4 regions of the Streptomyces sp. Root1310 genome follow, and region 1 is predicted to be linked to each of the others. Evidence: riboswitches for the same ligand, from Rfam matches in the RefSeq annotation. Region 1 holds a riboswitch; each other region holds the start of a gene.
The links. Region 1 has a riboswitch for cyclic di-AMP ahead of ASD48_RS18865 (transglycosylase SLT domain-containing protein). Riboswitches for the same ligand answer to the same signal wherever they lie in the genome.

Region 1 (3,727 bases):
CGCAGGTCCGTCCCCGGCGTCTTGCCCGACTCGTGCGAGTCCGAGGCGATGTCCAGGACGTCGTCCGCCAGCTGGAAGGCGACGCCGAGCCGCTCGCCGTACTGCGTGAGCACGTCGACGACCGTCTCGTCGGCGCCGGACATCATCGCCCCGAAGCGGCAGGCCACGGCCACCAGCGAGCCCGTCTTGCCGCCGAGCACGTCGAGGTAGTGGTCGACCGGGTCCCGTCCGTCCGTGGGCCCCGCGGTCTCCAGGATCTGCCCGGTGACCAGCCGCTCGAACGCCTCGGCCTGCACCCGCACCGCCTCGGGCCCGAGGTCGGCCAGGATGTGGGAGGCGCGTGCGAAGAGGAAGTCACCCGTGAGGACGGCGACGGAGTTCCCCCAGCGGCTGTTCGCGCTGGACACACCGCGCCGCACGGCCGCCTCGTCCATCACGTCGTCGTGGTACAGCGTGGCCAGGTGGGTCAGCTCCACCACGACGGCCGAGGGCACCACACCCGGCGCGTACGGGTCCCCGAACTGCGACGCGAGCACCACGAGCAGCGGCCGGAACCGCTTCCCGCCCGCGCGTACGAGGTGCTGGGCGGCCTCCGTGATGAACGGGACCGCGCTCTTGGTGGCCTCGAGCAAGCCTTCCTCGACAGCCGCCAATCCGGCCTGGACATCGGCTTCCAGAGCCTGGTCCCGCACGCTCAGCCCGAACGGCCCGACGACGGTCACGAGGGGTCTCCTGTCTGCTGGTGTCTACTGGCGATTACGCGGTTTGTCGATAGGTCTCTGCCATCACTCAAGTCAGCGTATCCGGTCACGTTTCGATCACCGATAGCCCCCACGTCCCGCGGGCTCGAATGGACTCGCCCGGGAGGCCCCCGCAGGCCAGGCGGTATCGGATCACGCCCGATATGTTTTTGATCAGCTCATATGAGCGGACATGGAGAGAGTTACCGGGAACCCGGGATTCATGTCCCGGACCGGGTCTCCCGTCGGGCCGACGGTCCCGCGCGCCCCTCTCCCCACGTGACGACGATCACGCATTCTCCTCACCCTTCCCCCGCGACGCGTCGGGCGCGAGGGGAGGCGATCCCCCTCCGCCCCCTCCACCACTCATCGCCGGTGCTTTAACGATGAGTTGGGACTAATGCCCGATTCGCCACTCTTGTGCAAGCTGGTGAGTTGGCTCACTCCCCACGAAGATCCGGCTCAGGTCCCCCCTTCACCGATTCTCCGCACCCCTCAAGCAAGTTGAAGCTTTGCACCCACAAAGGATCAAGCACCCCATAGGCCACAGACCAAGGTCAATAGGGGTGATCTGTGAATCCGGTACTTGTTTCGGACATGTGCTCTCGCATACGTTCCCGGCCTGTCGGGCGGAACGCCGAATCCTGCCGCCGCCCGCACACCCATCGATAACGCTCGGCAGGAGCGGGGGAACCAGGTAAGTCGCCGAAACGGATTTCCGGATGTCTTGGACACACAAGACGTTTCGGGCAGGCCGTACGGCTTGGGGTAAAGCCGCGACCGTCAGGACGCGACCGGGCAGCTCCCGCCCGAACCCGACAGCTCACCTCGCAGGCGCCGGAGAGGAAATTCGACATGCCCGCTGCCGCTCAGCCGCGCCGCAACCGTTTCATCCGCACGATCGCCGTCGCCGCCACCGGCGCGGCCGTGCTCGCTCTCCCCGTCCTCGGGGCGACCACCGCCTCCGCGGCGACCCCGGCCGTCTCCACGGCCACCAGCCTCGGCTACGCCAACAACCTCGACGGCTGGATCCGCGCCTCCCTCCAGGTCATGGGGCAGCACGGCATCCCGGGGACGTACAACGGCATCTACCGCAACGTCATCCGCGAGTCCTCCGGCAACCCCTACGCCATCAACCTCTGGGACTCCAACGCGGCCGCGGGCATCCCGTCCAAGGGGCTGCTGCAGGTCATCGACCCGACCTTCCGCGCCTACCACGTCAACGGCACGTCGTGGGACTCGTACGACCCGGTCGCGAACATCACCGCCGCCTGCAACTACGCGGCCGCGCGTTACGGCTCGATCGACAACGTGTTCGGCGCGTACTGACCGTCCCGCCGGCCGGTCACCGGCTGGCGGCCGCCGGGGCCCGGGGCTCGGCGGCCGCCGGCCCGGTAGCCAGTAGCCGCCAGCCGGTAGTCGCCAGCCGACAGGCGTTGGCAGGCGACCGGTGGCCGGTAGAGGTCGCCCGTAGCCCGTAGCCGGTAGCCGGTAGCCGGTAGCCGGTAGCCGGTTACGGAAACATTTGTTCGAGGACGACGGCCACGCCGTCGTCCTCGTTCGATGTCGTCACCTCGTCGGCCACCGCCTTGAGCTCGGGATGGGCGTTGGCCATGGCGACCCCCCGGGCCGCCCAGTCGAACATCGGGATGTCGTTGGGCATGTCCCCGAAGGCGACGGTGTCCTCGGGCCGCAGCCCCAGGCGTTCGGCGGCCAGGGCCAGCCCCGTCGCCTTGGTGATCCCGCAGGGCTGGAGTTCGACCGTGCCCGGCCCCGACATGGTGACCGTGGCCAGCGAGCCGACCACCGAGCGGGCCGTCGACGCCAACTCGTCGTCGGACAGCGTGGGATGGCGCAGCAGCACCTTGCTGATCGGCTCGCACCACAGGTCGTCGCGCCGGCCGACACGCAGGGCGGGCAGCGTCGGGTGCGGCATCCGGTAGCCCGGCTCGATGAGCGTCAGTCCGTCGACACCGTCCTGGTCGACAGCCGCGTACAGCTGCCCGACCTCCGCCTCGATCTTGCCGAGCGCGGTCTCGGCCAGCTCCCGGTCCAGCGTGACCGACCACAGCAGACGGTCCGCGCCGGCGTCGTACAACTGCGCGCCCTGCCCGCACACCGCGAGCCCCCTGCTGTGCAGCCGGTCGAGCAGGGGGCGCACCCGGGGCGCGGGCCGTCCCGTCACCACCAGGTGACGTGCGCCGGCGGCCGCCACCCGCGCGAGCGCGTCGAGGGACCGGTCGGAGAAGGTGTCGTCGCCGCGGAGCAGCGTCCCGTCCAGGTCGGTGGCGATGAGGGAGTACGCGGTGCGCGCGGCATATGCGGTGGGTGCGGCCATGATCAGAGAATACGGATCCCGGGCCCCCCGGGTTCGACGCGAACCGGACGACGTCCACGTCCTGTCCGGTTCTGCCAACTCCCCTTGTACGCCTGGCTCACGACTGGTCGCCGACCGTCTCAATGAAACGGCTTTCTGGCACATCGCCGGGTAGCGGACGGTTGAAGGCCTCTGTACCGGTTGGCAACAACATACGACGCTACCTACCGCGACGCCCGGATGGAGCGGTACCGTCCAGGTGTCCAGGGGGGACTTGATCGGGGGGTCAGGTTGAGCAGTGGGCGCATTCGTGTGCTGAGGCCGCAGGACCTCGGCGAGGGGGAGAGGGAGCGGTGGCGCGCGCTGCGTGGCGCGTCGACGCTGCCGCGAAACCCCTTCATGGAACCGGAGTTCACCGACGCCGTGGGCCTGGTACGGCCACGCTCGCGGGTGGCGGTGGTGTACGAGGGGCGTGAGCCGGTCGGCTTCCTGCCCCACGAACGGGGACGGCTCGGACAGGGCCAGGCCCTCGCGTACGGCGTCTCGGACGCGCAGGGCGCGGTGCTGGCCCCGGGTCTCGGGCTGGAGGCCGGCGAACTGATGCGCGCGTGTGGTCTGTCGAGCTTCGCCTTCGACAACCTGGAGGCGGAGCAAGGGCTGTTCGTCCCGC
Region 2 (3,727 bases), on a different contig from region 1:
GTCCCCACTCTGACCCGCCTGTCGACGGGGCAAGAAGGGCTGCCACAAGAACGCAATGAAACGATCATGAACGCGCAAAGTCCGACACCGCCCGCCCGGCCGACCGTGCCGTGCCGTGCCGTTCCCGGACAAGCCGAAGGCCGGACCCGGGGATCGGGGTCCGGCCTTCGGCCGCGTGTCAGGCGGGAGGTCGTCGGAGTCGGCGGGGTCAGCCGATCGAGACGCCGTGCGAGCGGAGGTAGGCGATCGGGTCCACGTCGGAGCCGTAGTCCGGCGTGGTGCGGATCTCGAAGTGCAGGTGCGGGCCGGTCACGTTGCCGGTGGCACCGGAGAGGCCGAGCTGCTGGCCCGCGGTCACGGTCTGGCCGGCCGAGACGGAGAGCTGGGACAGGTGGGCGTACTGGGCGTAGTAGCCGTCGGCGAGCCTGATGACGACCTGGTTGCCGTACGCGCCGCCCCAGCCCGCGGAGACGACGGTGCCCGCGCCCACGGCCTTGAGGGAGGTACCGGTCGGGACGACGAAGTCGGTGCCGGTGTGGTAGCCGCTGGACCACATGCTGCCGGCCGTGTGGTAAGCGGTGCCGACGGTGGCGCCCGCCACCGGCAGCGTGTACCCGCTGGAGGTGCCGGTGCCGCTCTCGGCGGCCTGGGTGACCGCCTTCGAGGAGGACGAACCGGACGAAGAAGAGGAAGGGGAGGAAGAGGACGACGACTTGGTTCCGGACGCCTTCGACTTCGACGGGGAGGACGAGGAGGAACCGGACGACGAGCCGGACGACGAACCGGTGCTCGCGGCCTTCTTGCCGATCGAGAGCTTCAGTCCCGGGTGGATCAGCGACGGGTCGCTGCCCACGGCCCGACGGTTGTCCTGGTACAGCTTCTGCCAGCCACCGCTGACGTTCTGCTCGTCGGCGATCTTCGACAGATAGTCGCCGGACCGCACGGTGTAGGACTTGGCCGTCGTGGCGGTGGCCGTCTTCTGCGCCACCGGCACGGACTGCACGGCCTTTTCCGGAACGGCCTGGGAAGCCGACTGCGCGACGGACTGGGCGGGGGCCGCGTGAGCGCCGGCGGCACCTATGAGCGGAAGGGCGAGCGCGGCGCCGCCCGTTCCGGCGACGGCGATGGAACGAGTGAAGCGCTGGGTCTTCGGACGGCGGTGCTTACCCTTCGCGGGCATGGCGAATTCCTCTCCGGCGCCTGCGAGGTGAGCTGTCGGGTGCGGACTGGAGATGCCCGGCCGCGCCGAGGCGCGGCTTTACCCCAAAGCCTCTTCCGGAGACCGGAACAGGCGGTTGTACCTGTGGGTCCCCCGCTCCTGCCAGATACGGGTGAGTGTGCGGGCTCCGGGCGGTGGCAGGATTCGGCGTCCGTCCGGATTGGTGTGGAACGTAAGCGACCGGGACGCACAGGGACAAGCAGAGGTTGTGCCGCTCACGCCCATCTCTTGATCCCCTGTGGGAATCCCCGGTCACACTGCGTGAGACAAGGGGTCCCTTTATCGCCAAGCACCCTGGAAACGCCTACGAATTACGTGAACATGACGGGCGACGTACGGTCACGGATATGACGCTCCTCACGTGACAGCTCTCCAGGTTCCTTTATTCCAGAGCGAGTTGGAATTAAGGCTTCAATTCGGACAGAAACCTCAGATGCGACGCAGTCGGATAACTGTCGCATCAAGGTCCCCCCGGAGTCCGGTGCGCAGTCCGTGATGGACCAATACCGCCCCTCGGTGAACTTCGCCCGTTTCACGGCATTCGTACGATGCCGTCGGGTCGAGTCCGCGCAGCCGCAGCGCCGGGACGGGTTCGCCGAACCGCTGCGCCTGGAGCCAGGCGAGGACGACACTCTCGTCACCGCGCACGTACTGGACGGCGCTCAGGCCGCCCGCCGGGGGCCGCAGCCGGTAGAGGTCGCCCTGCTGGACGAGCGGCCGGATCTCCTTGTAGAGGTCCACCCATCGACGCGCCTCGGCGAGCTCCTCCTCGCCCCACTCGGAGAGGTCACCGCCGACGCCGAGCACGCCGGCCATGGCGCTGACGAACCGGAAGCGCAGCGAGCTGACCCTGCCGTTGAGCTGGGCGTTGGGACTGTCGGTGACCCATGCCGCCATCACCCGGGCCGGGTGGATCTGACTGAAGCCGTGCTGGATGTCGAGCCGGTCGAGCGGATCGGTGTTGTCGGAGGTCCACACCTGGTCGGTGCGGCTCATGATCCCGAGGTCGATGCGCCCGCCGCCGCCGGAGCAGGACTCGAAGGCGACCCCGGGGTGGGCCTCCCGCAGCCGGTCCAGGAGCGCGTACAGGGCCCGTACGTGGTCGACCCAGAGGCGCTGCGGGTAGGGGTCGTCCGGCCAGCCGGCGTCGGTGAAGCAGCGGTTGAAGTCCCACTTCACATAGTCGACGGGCGCGCTGGACAGGAGCGCGTGGAGCTGTTGCCAGAGGTACTCCTGGACGTCCTCGCGCGCGAGGTTCAGCACGAGCTGATTGCGGAACTCCGTCCGCTTTCGTCCGGATTGGAACTGCACCCAGTCGGGGTGCGCCCGGTACAGCTCGCTGTCCGGGTTGACCATCTCGGGCTCGACCCAGATGCCGAACTGCATACCGAGGTCGTGCACCTGGTCGGCGAGGGGCTTCAGCCCGTTCGGGAAGCGGTCGGGGTTGGGCTGCCAGTCGCCGAGCCCGGCGTGGTCGCCGGTGCGCGCCCCGAACCAGCCGTCGTCGACGACGAAGAGCTCCACGCCGATCGCGGCGGCCCGCCGGGCGAGTGCGCCCTGCTGCTCCTCGGAGATGTCGAAGTAGGTGGCCTCCCAGGAGTTGAACAGCACCGGCCGGTCCCGTCCGGCGTCCGGGACGACGTACGCGCGCTGGTAGGCGTGCCAGGCGCGGCTCGCTCCGCCGAAGCCGGCGTCGCTCCACAGGCCGGCGAAGACGGGCGTGGTGAAGGACTCCCCCGCGGCCAGCCGCAGCAGCCCCGAGTCGTCGTATCCGGCGCCCCCGGTGATCTGCACGCGCGCGTCCGGAAGTTGGGCGACGGCGATCCGCCAGGTGCCCGACCAGCCGAGGGCACAGCCGTAGACCTCGCCGCGCTCCTCGGTCGCGTCGGTGTCCAGGGCGACCCAGGGCAGGTGCTGGTGCCCGGTGTGGCCGCGCCGGCTGCCGATGACCTGCTCGCCGTAGGTGAGAGGGGACCGGGTGAGCCGGGACTCGGCGGCCCAGCGGCCGTGCAGCTGCGACAGCCGCCAGTCGTCGCGCTCGGGCAGGGTCCAGGTGGCCGAGTCGGCGCGCAGCAGCTCCAGCGCCCGCTCACCGTCGTTGCGCAGGGTCGTCCAGCGCTCGACGACGTCGCCGCGCATCCGGTAGTGCAGGGTGACGGCCAGCCCGGCGTCCCGCAGCCGCAGCCGCAGCCCGTCGGCGTCGGCCTCGAAGCCCTCGTAGGACCACTCGGTGCCGCGCCGCCTGTCGGTGCGCACCGACAGGGCGGGCCGGACGAAGCGGGGGCCGCCCTCGACCGGGTACTCCTCCCGGCCGTCGAGCGGGGACTCGAAGGACGCCCCCCGCTCCGACGGCGGGAGGGCGGCGAGCGCCTCGGCGTCCGCGAGCGCGATGCCCGGGCCCCAGTGCAGGTGGACCAGCTCGTCGGCCTCGGTGAGGTGGAGGGCATAGCTGCTCGTCGGCCCCGAAAGGAGCCAGGTACGGCCGTTGTCGGCGATCTCGGGCATCAA
Region 3 (3,727 bases), on a different contig from region 1:
GGGTGATCGGCGAAACACGACCATGAGTCGGCGTGACACGGCCGTGGACCGCCTCTGACTACTGCGGTGCGGTCAGCGGACCCGTGAAAAGACGGCCGTGAAGCCCGACCAGCTCTCGGGGGAGAAGAGCAGAGCGGGTCCGGCCGGGTCCTTGGAGTCGCGGACGGCGAGCAGACCGGCCCAGGGGCCGGAGGTCGGCCGGGCCGTCTCCACACAGTTGTTCGCTCCCGTGCTGTAGCTGCTGCGCAGCCATCGCACATCGGGGAGACGGTCGGGATCGGTACTGGAAGGTACGTTCCGCGGTGGTGCGGACATGGTGCCTCCTTACGCGCCGTCGGCTATCGCGGCGATGTAATCCGATGAGTCCCCGGGCGAAAGGGCGTGCGCCCGAAGGGCGTTGAAGGCCTCGGTGTAGGCCTGGAGGTCTTCTTTCCGTTCGAGATAGAGGCTACTCGTCAAGTGGTCGAGAACGACAACATCCAGATCAGAAGTGCGCGAAAATGAGAAGATAACGAAAGGGCCGGTTACCCCGATATGCGCTCCGGCGGCGAACGGCAGCACCTGGAGCCGAACTTGGGGCAATCGGGCGGCTTCCACGAGCCGGCCGAGCTGTCGCGCCATCACCTCGGGCCCGCCCACCTCCCGTCGCAGCACCGCCTCGTCGAGCACCGCGCACAGTTCCAGCGGCGGCTGCGCACGCAGCACGTCCTGGCGGGCCAGCCGCACCTCCACCAGGGTGTCGAGCTGGTCCTCGGCGCCGCCGTCCACGGATGCCCTGGTCACCGCCCGCGCGTACTCGGGCGTCTGCAGCAGCCCCGGTACCACTGTCGTCTCCAGGGTGCGCATCGCGCTCGCCTGTGACTCCAGACTGATGAAGTCCCGGTAGGTGGGCGGCAGCACCCCGCGGTAGGCGTGCCACCAGTGGTCCCGGCCGCCACTGCCGTCGTCGCCCGCCAACGCCAGCATCAGCTCCCGCAGTTGCGGATCCTCGACGCCATAGGCGTCGAGAAGTAACCGCACATCGGCCGGTTTCGATCCACTGATGCCGGTCTCGATGCGGCTCACCTTGGACTGGTGCCAGCCCACGAGCCGGGCCGCCTCACCACTGGTGAGACCCGCCTGGGCGCGCAGATTGCGCAGTTCGGCGCCCAGCTTCCGGCGGCGCACCGCGGGACCGTGCTGCATGGGCTCCTCCTTACTCCTATCGGGCCGACCAAATACGCTCTGCCGTCGCAGAGTTCACCGCATCGGGCGACAGATATATGCATATCTTGGTGGATCCCACCCGTGACCGGCGCGGTAATGGCAGTCTGGCGGAGAAGCACCAGTCCGGGACCGTACTCGAACCATCCGCACCGTGTCGGGCTCCCGGTCCCGTGGGAAAGGGTCGACGTCGCCATGGCAGATCACCTGGAAGCATCCGTCACTCTGCCGAGCGATCCCGCCTCGGTCTACGCGGCTCGCGTATTCGTGGCCGGCGCTCTCGGGGAATGGGGCCTGCCGGCGGACGCGGAGATGGCCGACGCCGTCCGGCTGATCGTCTCGGAACTCGCCACCAACGCCGTACAGCACACCTTCGGGCAGTCACCCACCTTCACGGTGGACCTGGTCCTCGACCGTGACGAACACCTGCGCGTCGGGGTCACCGACAGCCACCCGCGCTTCCCGAAACGACTGCCGGCCGCCGTCCAGCAGGACAACGGCCGAGGGATGGTGATCATTCGATGGCTGACCGCGGAGTGCGGCGGCAGGCTGAGAGTGCGGCCCACCCGGGAGGGGGGCAAGACGGTCACCGTCGAGCTCCCGTGGGCCGTCCCGGCGGCGGAGCCGGTGGCCGGTGCCCTGACGGCCCCGGCGGAGGGAGAGCTCCCGGGGCGGTGAAGGCGCGTCAGGACGCCCCCACCACCCCGGGAAACCGGCCCGTGACCCGGGCAGGCCCAGGCCCTAGCGGACCCGCCCGTACCAGACGCTCTTGGTCCAGATCTTCTGGAGCTTCACCACGTCGCCGGTCTTAGGCGAGTGCCAGATCTTGCCCTTACCCGCGTAGATCCCGACGTGGTAGACGTTCGACCCCGAGTGGAAGAACACGAGGTCGCCTGCCTTACGGCTCGACGCCTTGATGTGCTTCGTCTTGTTGTACTGCTGGGACGCCGTCCGGGGCAGGCTCTTGCCCGCCTTCTTGAACGAGTACAGCGTGAGCCCGGAGCAGTCGAACCTCTTCGGTCCGGTGGCCCCGTACTTGTAGGGGGCACCCTTCTTGGAGGCCGCGATCTGGAGCGCCTTCGTCGCCGGTGTGGCGGCCGCGGCGTCGGGGGCGAGCCCCGGGACCACGACCGAGCCGCCGACGGCGGCGATGGCGAAAGCCGAGGCCGTACCGGCCCGGGCCATGAGCGACGGGACACGATTGAGCGCAGTCATGCGCAACCCTTCGTCAGCCGCCTGTGAAGGATGACCTGTCGGATTCGGGCTGGCGAAGTTGCCCGGCCGCTGCTGCGGCTTCACCCCAAGGGCTGCTCGGCCCGGCCATGGCGTGACCGTTCCGGCGACCCGTCGTGCCTGGGTCCTCCACTCCTGCCGATGCACTCCTGTCGACCGGTCATCCGGGCGGCGGCAGGACTCGGCGTCCGCCCGGACCGCCCCGCCGCTTGTGGCGGGGGCTTGTCGTCAGTCAGGGATCTTGGCTCACCGATGTCCGAAAATCCCAACGGAACCGGGGATTTGTGGGGTTACTCACCACTCACCCGTTCGGGTGGACACCCTGATGGGCGATCAGGTGTCAAGGCACCTCAGGGGCTCCCACCAGCGGTGGAGCCCGTTATTCCGCCCGAAGAGCGCCCTTTTGCGCAACCGCAAGGGGGTCGGGGGAACAGTAGACGCTCCGCTGAACGGGGGTACCTCTTCTGGGCCGTTTCAACTCCGGTCCGGTCGTCACGTCCTGAGCGCGAGGGGTCCGGACCGGAGGTGGATCCGGCGGGTCAACTGTCGGAGAGCGGGGGCAGCGTGACCCGCCCGGTGCGGCGCTCGCCGTCCAGGACGCGCAGCGCCCGCGCGAGCGTCGGCGCGTGCAGCTCGCTCTCGCCCCGCTGGTGCATCCGCGCCAGCGCGTCGCGCAGCGCGGTCGCCTTGGTCACCAGGGCCTGGGCGGCGCGCAGTCCGCGATAGGTGTCGCCGTGATGGGCGGGGTTGATCCGGCCGAGCAGGTCGACCACGTCGAGGTAACCGTCGATCAGCTCGGCCTCCGCGCGGGTCAGCGCGGGCAGCGGCGGCAGCTCGGGCACCATCGGCCGCTCACCTCCCGCCGGGCGCGCCGGCCGAGGCCTTGCGGCTGGGGATGATCCCGTCCACCAGGCCGTACTCCAGGGCCTCCTGGGCGGTGAGGAACCTGTCCCGCTCGATGTCCGCGGTCACCTGCTCCGGCGTCCGCCCGGTGTGCCGTACGAGCATCTCCTCCAGGCTCGCGCGGACGCGGGCCAGCTCCTCGGCCTGGATCGCCAGGTCACTCGCCTGTCCCTGGACGGGCTCGGGCAGGGACGGCTGGCGGATCGTCATCCGCGCGCCCGGCAGGGCGTAGCGCTTGCCCGGCGTGCCCGCCGCCAGCAGCACCGCCGCGGACGAACCCGCCTGGCCCAGGCAGGTGGTCTCCACGTCACAGGTGACGTACCGGATCGTGTCGTAGAGGGCCGTCATCGCGCTGAAGGAGCCGCCGGGGGAGTTGATGTACAGCGCG
Region 4 (3,727 bases), on a different contig from region 1:
CGCGCCCGTGCATCGCACCGTTCTTCCCAGCGGGGTCGAGGCCTGGCTGGTCACCCGGTACGCCGACGCGAAACAGGCCCTCGCCGACCAGCGGCTCTCCAAGAACCCGGCGCACCACGACGAACCGGCGCACGCCAAGGGCAAGACCGGCATCCCCGGTGAGCGCAAGGCCGAGCTGATGACGCATCTGCTCAACATCGACCCGCCGGACCACACCCGGCTGCGACGGCTCGTGAGCAAGGCCTTCACCCCGCGCCGGGTCGCCGAGTTCGCGCCCCGGGTCCAGGAGCTGACGGACCAGCTCATCGACCGGTTCGCCGCCGAGGGGAAGGCCGATCTCATCCACGACTTCGCCTTCCCTCTCCCCATCTACGCGATCTGCGACCTGCTGGGCGTCCCGCGTGAGGACCAGGACGACTTCCGCGACTGGGCGGGGATGATGATCCGGCACGGCGGGGGCCCGCGGGGCGGTGTCGCGCGGTCGGTGAAGAAGATGCGCGGCTATCTGCTGGAGCTCATCCACCGCAAGCGCGCGGAGCTTCCCGCCGACCCGGCTCCCGGCGAGGACCTCATCTCGGGTCTGATCCGTGCCTCGGACCACGGCGAGCACCTCACCGAGAACGAGGCCGCCGCCATGGCCTTCATCCTGCTGTTCGCCGGCTTCGAGACGACCGTCAATCTCATCGGCAACGGCATGTACGCCCTCCTCACCCACTCCGAGCAGCGCGAACGCCTCCAGCGGTCGCTCACCGAGGACGACGGGGACCGCGGCCTGCTCGAAACGGGAGTCGAGGAACTCCTGCGCTACGACGGCCCCGTGGAACTCGCCACCTGGCGGTTCGCGACCGAGCCGCTGAGCATCGGCGGGCAGGACATCGCGCCGGGCGACCCGGTGCTCGTCGTGCTGGCGGCCGCCGACCGTGACCCGGCGCGCTTCTCGGACCCCGACACCCTCGACCTGTCCCGCCGTGACAACCAGCATCTCGGCTACGGCCACGGCATCCACTACTGCCTGGGAGCCCCGCTGGCCCGGCTGGAGGGCCAGACCGCGCTGGCCACCCTGCTCACCCGGCTGCCCGATGTCCGACTGGGCGTGGATCCGGCCGAGTTGAGATGGCGCGGGGGGCTCATCATGCGCGGACTGCGGACTCTGCCGGTCGAGTTCACTCCGGCGCATTCCGGCTCATAACCGATCCGCATCTGATCGGATGTCAGCCGGAGTGTGACCGTTCGGCGGAGCAAAGGTGACCGACACTCAAGTCTGTGATCTTCACGTGATCTGCGCGGCATTAACTTGTGACAAGTGATCGTCTGCCGATACGTTCTCTCGTCAGCGCGACGCATCGGTTCCACCCGCCGCGCCGGTCAGTGCTGTCCAGAGAAAGGCCCCTCGCATGCTCTCCGGGAACGGTCGTCACCGTCGCCCCCGCCAGGCCCCGGCCCTCCTTGTCGCGGCCGGAGTGACGGGCTCCGCCATCGCCATCCCGCTGCTCGCCGCCTCCGGCGCCAGTGCGGCGGACGGCACGGTGTGGGACAAGGTGGCGCAGTGCGAGACCGGCGGCTCGTGGAGCGCCGACGAGGGCGGTGGCGAGTACGGCGGCCTGAACCTCACCCAGAAGGACTGGGAGGCGAACGGCGGCCTCGACTACGCGACCAGCCCCGACCTGGCCAGTCGCAGCCAGCAGATCGCCGTCGCGCAGAAGGTGCTCGCGGCCGAGGGGATCGGCGCGTGGGGCACCTGCGGGCTGACCTCCGGGCTCACCCAGGAGAACGGCGCGCTGAACGTGGACACCGGCGTGGCGGACGACTCGTCCGACTCATCCGGGTCCTCCGGATTGTCCGACCTGTCCAGGGGGTTGTCCGGATCCTCGGGCTCGTCGTCCGACGAGGACTCCTCGTCCGACTCGTCCGACTCGTCCGCTGATTCCTCCGGTTCGCCTTCGGCGTCCGCTTCCTCCCCTTCGTCCTCTTCCTCCGCCGCAGCGGAGGACTCCGGGACGTCCGGCGGTTCCGGCGGCCGGAGCGACGGCTCGACGGGCGACAGCTCGCCCACGGCGACCCCGGGTGCGGACGACTCGGACAAATACGTCCAGGACGAAGGTTCTTGGAGCCTCGTCGACACGGGCTCCCTCGGCTCGGGCAAGCACCGCGGCGCCACCGCGGACGAGGCCGCGACCAAGAGCGCGACCGACACCGGCGCGGACGGCACCACCACCGCCTCCGCCGGCCGGCACGCCGCGGCCACCTATGTCGTCCAGGAGGGCGACTCCCTCGCGTCCATCGCCGACTCCCTTGGTATCGACGGCGGATGGCGCGCCCTCTACGCCGAGAACCAGGACCTCATCGGCGTCGACCCGAGCAACATCGCCGCCGGTCAGACCCTCGACACAGGGGTGGAATAGGGCGCAAAGCCCAAGAAAAACAGCGGGAGTTCACGTCACGCTTCGCGCCGAATGTCCGGTTTGGTGAAAGTGTGGGATGAGTCTCAGAAGCCCTGATCGTCTTTGAAATTCCGCCGATCGCGTGTCTACGGTCGAGGCCGCTCGGCAACCCGAGCCCCGGCCGTCGCAACGCCGAATCCTGCCAGCGGCGAACCGGGAACAGTCGTCGCGCAAGCGCCGTAGGCAGGAGCGGGGGACCCAAGGTAAGTGCCGCGCCGGTCGGTTGACCGGAACGGCTCGGGGTGAAGCCACACCTCCCACGGAGCAGCGCTCCGAAGGGCGAGGAAGTGGCCGGGCAACTCACACGGCCCGAACCCGACAGCTCACCTCGCAGGCGTCGGTGAGGGGATCCACCATGCTGTTTTCCGGTAAGGGCAAGCACCGCCGTCCGTCCAAGGCCACCCGCGTCGCCACGCTCGCCGGCGTCACCGGCGTCGCCATCGCCGCCCCGCTGATGGCGGCCGGCAACGCCTCCGCCGCCACCGCCTCCGAGTGGGACGCGGTCGCCCAGTGCGAGGCCGGCGGCAACTGGTCCATCAACACCGGCAACGGTTACTACGGCGGTCTCCAGTTCTCGGCGTCCACCTGGGCCGCGTACGGCGGCACCGCCTACGCCTCCACCGCCGACCAGGCCTCCAAGTCCCAGCAGATAGCGATCGGCGAGAAGGTCCTCGCGGGTCAGGGCAAGGGTGCCTGGCCGGTCTGCGGCACCGGCCTGTCCGGCGCCGCCTACAACGGCTCGAGCGCCGACTCCTCGGGCTCCGGCTCGTCCAGCTCCTCCGGCTCCTCCGGTTCGTCGAACAGCGGCAGCACCAGCAGCCGCTCGACCGACGAGCAGAGCTCCTCCCGCTCCACCGACCGCCCGGCCGCCTCCAAGACGGTCACCACCCCGACCGGCAAGAAGGTCAAGAAGGGTGACGGCGAGTACAAGGTCGTCAAGGGCGACACCCTCAGCTCCATCGCCGAGAAGCACAAGGTCAAGGGCGGCTGGGCGAAGCTGTTCGAGCTGAACAAGGACATCGTCACCGACGCCGACCTGATCTACCCGGGCCAGCAGCTCCACCTGAAGTGACATCGCGGGCTGAAGTGACACTGCGGCCTGCCGTGACACCGCGCCTGCCGTGACACCGTGCCTGTGTGACGCGGCATCCGAAGTGACACCTGGCCCCCAGAGAAGCCACAGCGCCCTCATATCCGAGGTCGGCACACTGAAGACCTCGTGAGGGTCTCCCCCCGTCCCCACGGGCTCCCCGCTCCGGTGCGTGTTCCCCCGTACGCACCGGAGC

Region 2: it holds a riboswitch for cyclic di-AMP, as region 1 does, so the genes downstream of both, ASD48_RS27160 (LysM peptidoglycan-binding domain-containing M23 family metallopeptidase) here and ASD48_RS18865 (transglycosylase SLT domain-containing protein) in region 1, are expected to answer to the same signal.
Region 3: it holds a riboswitch for cyclic di-AMP, as region 1 does, so the genes downstream of both, ASD48_RS14250 (C40 family peptidase) here and ASD48_RS18865 (transglycosylase SLT domain-containing protein) in region 1, are expected to answer to the same signal.
Region 4: it holds a riboswitch for cyclic di-AMP, as region 1 does, so the genes downstream of both, ASD48_RS07455 (transglycosylase family protein) here and ASD48_RS18865 (transglycosylase SLT domain-containing protein) in region 1, are expected to answer to the same signal.

The regions. Positions count from the first base shown of each region.
Region 1 is NZ_LMEQ01000012.1:164,057-167,783, reverse strand. Features, by position in the region: gene ASD48_RS18870 (polyprenyl synthetase family protein) at 1-722, opposite strand, end outside; cyclic di-AMP (ydaO/yuaA leader) riboswitch at 1,366-1,592, shown strand; gene ASD48_RS18865 (transglycosylase SLT domain-containing protein) at 1,596-2,069, shown strand; gene ASD48_RS18860 (HAD family hydrolase) at 2,254-3,078, opposite strand; gene ASD48_RS18855 (GNAT family N-acetyltransferase) at 3,370-3,727, shown strand, end outside.
Region 2 is NZ_LMEQ01000023.1:691,771-695,497, forward strand. Features, by position in the region: gene ASD48_RS27160 (LysM peptidoglycan-binding domain-containing M23 family metallopeptidase) at 209-1,180, opposite strand; cyclic di-AMP (ydaO/yuaA leader) riboswitch at 1,185-1,379, opposite strand; gene ASD48_RS27165 (alpha-galactosidase) at 1,649-3,724, opposite strand.
Region 3 is NZ_LMEQ01000005.1:127,554-131,280, forward strand. Features, by position in the region: gene ASD48_RS14230 (8-amino-7-oxononanoate synthase) at 1-26, shown strand, start outside; gene ASD48_RS14235 (DUF397 domain-containing protein) at 73-315, opposite strand; gene ASD48_RS14240 (helix-turn-helix transcriptional regulator) at 325-1,185, opposite strand; gene ASD48_RS14245 (ATP-binding protein) at 1,399-1,881, shown strand; gene ASD48_RS14250 (C40 family peptidase) at 1,945-2,418, opposite strand; cyclic di-AMP (ydaO/yuaA leader) riboswitch at 2,422-2,633, opposite strand; gene ASD48_RS14255 (hypothetical protein) at 2,976-3,281, opposite strand; gene ASD48_RS14260 (ATP-dependent Clp protease proteolytic subunit) at 3,289-3,727, opposite strand, start outside.
Region 4 is NZ_LMEQ01000001.1:1,731,559-1,735,285, reverse strand. Features, by position in the region: gene ASD48_RS07465 (cytochrome P450) at 1-1,189, shown strand, start outside; gene ASD48_RS07460 (transglycosylase family protein) at 1,395-2,402, shown strand; cyclic di-AMP (ydaO/yuaA leader) riboswitch at 2,607-2,793, shown strand; gene ASD48_RS07455 (transglycosylase family protein) at 2,797-3,513, shown strand.